2 linked regions of the Puniceibacterium sp. IMCC21224 genome follow. The protein of the gene in region 1 interacts with the protein of each later gene in a pairwise test. Links are inferred from orthologs where the notes say so. Each region holds a gene or a part of one and is shown on either strand. Other genes may lie near its edges. The genes, in order: def and IMCC21224_RS02560.

Evidence for each region.
Region 2: the proteins of def (region 1) and IMCC21224_RS02560 interact in binary tests that used the Escherichia coli proteins (3 or more experiments, as listed by UniProt). The link is inferred for Puniceibacterium sp. IMCC21224 from one-to-one orthologs.

What each region holds. Positions count from the first base shown.
Region 1 is NZ_LDPY01000001.1:739,195-742,483, reverse strand. What follows is about bases 15-2,980. They hold def (peptide deformylase), read right to left. Parts: upstream 1,774-2,980; coding sequence 1,255-1,773; downstream 15-1,254. Other genes in these bases: IMCC21224_RS03370 (MalY/PatB family protein), read left to right, coding at 1,887-2,980; def (peptide deformylase), read right to left, coding at 761-1,258; def (peptide deformylase), read right to left, coding at 270-764; fmt (methionyl-tRNA formyltransferase), read right to left, coding at 15-220. Outside these bases: more of fmt, read right to left, coding at 1-14; more of IMCC21224_RS03370, read left to right, coding at 2,981-3,065; IMCC21224_RS03365 (trimeric intracellular cation channel family protein), read right to left, coding at 3,093-3,289. UniProt on the Escherichia coli protein: Removes the formyl group from the N-terminal Met of newly synthesized proteins. Requires at least a dipeptide for an efficient rate of reaction. N-terminal L-methionine is a prerequisite for activity but the enzyme has broad specificity at other positions.
Region 2 is NZ_LDPY01000001.1:555,248-558,468, forward strand. The notes cover bases 244-3,141. They hold IMCC21224_RS02560 (aspartate-semialdehyde dehydrogenase), read left to right. Parts: upstream 244-1,130; coding sequence 1,131-2,153; downstream 2,154-3,141. Other genes in these bases: IMCC21224_RS02555 (nucleoside-diphosphate sugar epimerase/dehydratase), read right to left, coding at 244-647; IMCC21224_RS02565 (hypothetical protein), read left to right, coding at 2,382-2,726; IMCC21224_RS02570 (carbonic anhydrase), read right to left, coding at 2,759-3,141. Also shown: more of IMCC21224_RS02555, read right to left, coding at 1-243; more of IMCC21224_RS02570, read right to left, coding at 3,142-3,221.

The sequences.
Region 1 (3,289 bases):
ATTCGGCCTGCGCCTCGGCGACGCGCAGGCTGACCGGATGGCGCACGTCCAACCCCAAATCCAGCGCCCGCTCATGCACCGGGGTCCGACGCAACCCCTTGCCGCGCCCGGCGGCGCGTGGCGGTTGGCAATACACTGCCGCTACCTCGTGTCCCGCCGCGACCAGCGCGTCGAGCACCGGCACCGAAAACTCGGGCGTTCCCATGAAAATCAGCCGCATGCCCTACCTCTCTTGAAATCCGCCGCGTGGGGCCATTGCGCCCGCAGGATCAGCCCGATTTGCGCGCCCGCCGGATGAGCATGTCCCGCTTGATCTTGCTCAGATGATCGAAGTACATCCGCCCGTTCAGATGGTCGATCTGGTGCTGAACGCTTGTTGCCCAAAGTCCGACAAAGTCACGTTCTTCGACTTCGCCATCCGCATTCAGAAACCGAACAGTCACGGCGCGGGGGCGTTCGATCCGGGCCCAGACACCGGGGAGATTCGGGCTGCCCTCATCATGACCGCGCAATTCGACGCTCGCGTGCAACACTTCCGGGTTGGCCATGCGCACGGACTGACCGCGCGCCTCAGAGGCGTCAACAACCGCCAGGCGGAGCATCTCTCCGAGCTGCGGCGCCGCCAGCCCGACGCCCGGCATCGCATCCATTGTGTCGATCATGTCAGTCCATAGCGCACGCACGGCATCGGTGATGACATCCACCGGCATCGCCACCTGACGCAAGCGCCGATCCGGCCAGGGGATGCAGCGCCGTGCCGTCATACGCGCGCCTCGTATTGCGCGATCAACGCCGCGCGGGCCTGCGCCCCGAGCCGGTCAAATGTGACCAGCCCGTCAAGATGATCCAGTTCGTGCTGCGCACAGATCGCCTCGGACCCTGTCATGTCGCGCCGCTGGCGAACCCCATCAACATCTGTAAACGCCAGCGTTATTTCCGTCGGTCGCGTCACACAGGCGGTGACACCGAGGATCGAAAGACATCCTTCGTCGCCTTCGGCCACCGTCTCGGACGCTGTGATGATTTCGGGATTGATGCAAACCAGCGGAGTCTTCTCTCCGGTTTTCCAGCCTGTATCCATCACAAACACCCGGACCAACGCGCCAACCTGCGGCGCCGCCAGCCCGCGACCGGGGGCGGCATACATTGTCTCAAACATATCGTGCACCAAATCGGCCACATCAGCGGCGTGGACCACCGGCACGCAGACCGTGCTAAGTCGCGCGTCTGGCCAGGCCAGAATTGGCAGCACGCTCATGCGCGCGCCTGGTCGCGCTTGAGCTTGACCATCTTGCGGGTGATCAGCTGGCGTCGCAGCGGCTTGAGATAGTCGATGAACAGCTTGCCTTCGAGATGGTCGATCTCGTGCTGCACGCATGTTGCCCAGAGGCCGGAAAAATCCTCTTCCTGCGGGGTGCCGTCGCGGTCAATCCAGCCGACACGCACGTCGGCAGGGCGTTCGACATCGGCATAATGGTCCGGGATCGACAGGCATCCCTCTTCGTAGACATTGCGATCATCCGAGGAGGACAGCACCACGGGATTGAACATCACCAGCGGGCGCGGTGCTTCGGTGTCCGATTTGACGCAATCCAGCACGATCAGCCGACTCATCACACCGACCTGCGGCGCGGCCAGACCGATGCCGGGGGCGTCATACATTGTCTCAAGCATGTCGTCGGCCAGGTTACGCAGCCCGTCCGACAGATCGTCGACAGGCTCTGCCACTTTCTTGAGGCGCGGATCGGGGTGCAGGAGAATATGCCGTTTCATGCCTTCCATCTAGGACAAGCCGCCCCTGCGCGCAATATCCCGCCCCGCCGCATCTTGCACCTGCGCGCACAGCCGTTAACGTCCCGGAAAACGTGCAGCTGAGGTAAATACTGATGACCAGCCCATTCGACCTAGATATCGACCGCCGTGGCTCTGGCAGTTCCAAATGGGACTTGATGGAGCCGCTGTTCGATGTCTCTCCCTCAGATGGCCTGGCCATGTGGACCGCGGATTCCGACTATCCCACAGCGCCCTGTGTTCTGGATGCGCTGCGCGCCGCGCTTGACCATCAGATTTTTGGCTACCACTCGGACAACGCGAAATACACCAGTGCAATCCAGTGGTGGATGCAGACCCGCCACAACTGGAGCATCGACACCGACTGGATCGTGACGACCCAGGGGCTGGGCAACGCCATCGCGCTATGCCTCGATGTCTGGAGCGATCCGGGTGACTCCGTCGTGATCTTTTCGCCGGTTTATCACGAATTCGCACACAAGGTGGCGCGGGCCGGACGCGAACTGGTCGAATGCCCGCTGGCGCGTGACGGCTATCGTTACATGCTGGACCTCGACGATGCGCAAAGCCGCCTGAGCGGGCGCGAAAAGATCTTGATCTGGTGTTCGCCGCAGAATCCCTCGGGCCGGGTCTGGACCCCCGACGAACTGCGCGCCGTCGCCGATTTTGCCGCACGCAACGATCTGCTGCTGATCTCGGACGAAATTCACCATGACCTGGTTTTTCCCGGCAACAGCTTTGTGCCGATGGATATCGCCGCCCCGGATGCGCGCCCGCGTCTGGTGACGCTGACTGCCGCCTCCAAAACGTTCAACATCGCCGGCCAACGCACTGGCAACATGATCATCGCTGACCCGGATCTGCGCGCTGCGATGCAAAAACGTCAAACCACGCTGGACTACAAGCCAGGGATGCTGGCAATTCAAATGATCACCGCGGCCTATTCCCCGGCTGGTGCCGCCTGGGTCGATCAGCAGATCGCGCATCTGGACGGAAACCGTCAAAGCTTTGACGCGCTCGTGAATGCGATCCCCGGCGTGCGATCCCTGCCGCTTCAGGCAACATATCTCGCGTGGGTGGATTTCTCAGGCACCGGGATGAGCTATGACGACTTTGCCGCCCGTGTCCGGGACGACGCCCGCATCGCGGTCAGTCCCGGCCCAAGCTTTGGCGCCGGTGGCGAGACGTTCGTGCGCGTGAACCTTGCCACATCGCGCGCCCGCGTGATCGAAGCAGGCAAACGTCTGCAAGCGGCCTTTGCCGACCTGCAATAGTCGACAACCTGCGCGATGCGACCCGCCTCAGATCCGGGGCGGGCGCGACTTGTAGACCGGCAAACTCCAACCAAAGATCATCGACCCTGCCCGCAGCACAAAGACCACCGCAGCGCAGGCCATTGCCGCCACGCTGGCGTCGGCGCCCCATGCATGCGCAATGACCGTCGCGACAGATCCCGCAAACGCGCAGGTGACATACAGCTCGCCTTGCTTCAGCACCA
Region 2 (3,221 bases), 180 kb from region 1 along the record:
GATGGCATGGCCAGCACGACGCGGTCGATCAGTTTGTCCGCGATCAGATCCTTGATCTTGGACGGTGCATGAACCGGCAGACCGGCGATCATCAGGCTTTGAAGTGTTGGGTTGTCGTCGACAAACGCGATCGGACGAATTGCATCGTCACTGCGCAGTGCAGCGACCAACTGTTGCCCGGTCTGGCCCGCGCCGTAAATCAGGACACGCATTCGGCTTTGGCCGTGGCGATAGACGTTGAGCACGAACTGGCGCAGTCCGACGCGCCACGCGCCGCCATAGACCAGAAACATCACGCTGAAGATCAGAAACACCTCGACCGGAAGGCGCGGCGAAAACAGCCCGTTGAACGCCGCACCAATCACGCTGACCGCGATGGAATAGAGCGCCGTCGCCCAAACGCCCCGCATCTCGTAAGCGTTGAGCTTGGTTCTGGGCAGCCCGAGGTAGCTGGAAATTGGCAGCCCGAGCAGCGACATGATGACAACAAGAGGGGCGATCTGCCACAATACGTCTACTTCGACGGCGACAGAGGAATTGAGCAGCAAAGCGGACAGAAAGGCGGCGAAAATCATCACCACGTCAATAAACATGAAGAAATACTGTTTCTGAGCCCGCGTCAGTGATGTCGCGATCGTATAAAGCATCGAAACTGGCTCCTCTGCGATTACGCAGTCGTGATCAACTTATTTTCAAATAACGGTTTGCCGTCCAAGTGTCACATTCATATGAATTTGAGACTGAGACACACGGCACACCTGATTCCTTCTAACAACTTCCAACATTTATGCGACCGCTCAAACAATAGACAAGTGACAAATGCTGCACTTGCAGAAATTGGCAGGATTCCACCGACGAAATGCCGATCAATTGGGCGATTTGGCGAAATAATCTTTCATTTATCTGTATTTGGTCGGCGGCTCGGCGCGCAATCAACCTGTGGTTGAGGCGAGTAAGGGGCACAGGGCGATTCGCGGAATATGTTCAAAACCTAAGCATATGTCACGGCGCGCAGGCACAGGGCAGACCGCAAGACACCCCTTTTACACAGCCACGTGCTGCGATAAGGACCGCGCACGCGGCGCAGGCATTGGTCTGTGCTGCAAGTACCCACCAAGAAGGAGCCATCCATGGGCTACAAAGTAGTTGTCGCAGGGGCCACGGGTAACGTTGGCCGCGAAATGTTGAACATCCTCGCCGAGCGCGAGTTCCCGGTGGACGAAATCGTCGCACTGGCGAGCCGCAAGTCACTGGGCACTGAGGTTAGCTTTGGCGACAAGACACTCAAGACCAAGGATCTGGACACCTTTGATTTTGCTGGCTGGGACATGGCGCTGTTTGCCATTGGGTCCGACGCGACCAAGATCTATGCCCCGAGGGCAGCCAAGGCCGGTTGCGTGGTGATCGACAATTCGTCACTCTACCGCTACGATCCTGACGTGCCGCTGATCGTGCCCGAGGTGAACGCCGACGCGATCATGGGCTATTCCAAAAAGAACATCATCGCCAATCCCAACTGTTCGACCGCGCAGATGGTTGTCGCGCTCAAACCGCTGCACGACCGCGCCACGATAAAGCGGGTTGTGGTGTCGACCTACCAATCGGTGTCGGGCGCGGGCAAGTCCGGGCTGGACGAGTTGTGGGACCAGACCAAGTCGATCTACAACCCGACCGACAGCAAGCCGCCCCGGACCTTTACCAAGCAAATCGCGTTCAACGTGATCCCGCATATTGATGTCTTTCTGGACGACGGATCGACTAAAGAAGAATGGAAGATGGTCGCCGAGACGAAAAAGATCATCGACACCAAGATCAAGGTTACGGCGACATGCGTTCGGGTTCCGGTCTTTGTCGGCCATTCGGAAGCAATCAATATTGAGTTCGAAGAGTTCCTGGACGAGGACGAGGCTCGCGACATCCTGCGCGAGGCGCCGGGGGTTATGGTTATCGACAAGCGTGAGGACGGTGGATACATCACGCCCGTCGAATGCGTCGGAGATTTTGCCACCTTTATCAGCCGTATCCGTCAGGATAGTACGATCGACAACGGGCTGAACCTGTGGTGCGTGTCGGACAACCTGCGCAAGGGCGCCGCCCTGAACGCGGTACAGATCGCCGAAGTGCTGGGCCAGCGGGTCCTGAAAAAAGGCTGATCCTGTCAAACCCCCGCGATTGTATTCTACGGGCCGCCGGTGGGTGGCCCGTTTGCGGTTTTCGAAACCGCAGCGCGAAATTTTCGCTGAAACAAGTGCGTTCAAGCCTGTTCGGCGACATTTCTGTCACAATTTGACGGCGAGATGAAAATGGGCCCGAAATGGCCCTGTTCTTGCCGAAAAGCGGTGGCACTACTGAATATCGTAGAATCGAGAAAGTAAAATACGATGCAGTACGAGTTGCCTCCGGTATCCTCAACGGCCGCTGATCAGACGAACGCCATCGTTTCGCTGCCGGCGCCTCTGGATTGTGAGACCCAGGCGCTGTTGCGCGCCTTTCTCACCCCGATCATGGAAAAAGCCCGCAGTTGGTCGGACCTGTCCACCCTGCTGCGGATCAAGGGTTATGGCATTGCCTTTCGCGAAGGTCATCTGGTGCTGATCAATGCCGACACCGGCACGCCGCTTTGCACCGGTGCGACCTTGGGCGTACCGCTGCGCACATTGGCCGCACGTCTGGGCCGACCCTGCGTCGTGGCGCATCGCGACGGGATCAGCGGCCACCTAGCCTGATACCCGCCGACGATCCGCCATTGGCCGAGCGGCTAAAGACCGCCGGCCGCCCGGTCCGCGACAGGAACAAATGCTGTTGTTCTGGGATCATACCATTCCAGCCCGCCGGCGCCGATCTCGGTCCACAGACCATGCAGCGTCAGTTCGTCCCTTTCGACGGCCTCGCGGACAAATGGAAAGGTCATGAGGTTTTCAAGCGACACCAGAACCGCCTCTTTTTCCAGCTTGCGGGCGCGCAGGGCATCATCCGGTTCATCCTTGACCCGTTCGTAGCCCGGCCGCAGGATGTCCATCCAGCGTCCCACAAAGCTTGACGTTTCCTCAAGATGCGGGGCGTGGCCGGAACACATATCAAGGCATCCGGCGACGCCACCACAGTTGGAGTGACCCAGCACGATCAGATGCACCACCTTGAGCGCAACCACGGCATATTCCACCGCCGCCGAGGTGCCGTGCTGCGCGCCGTCCGGCTCATACCCAGGGACGAGATTGGCA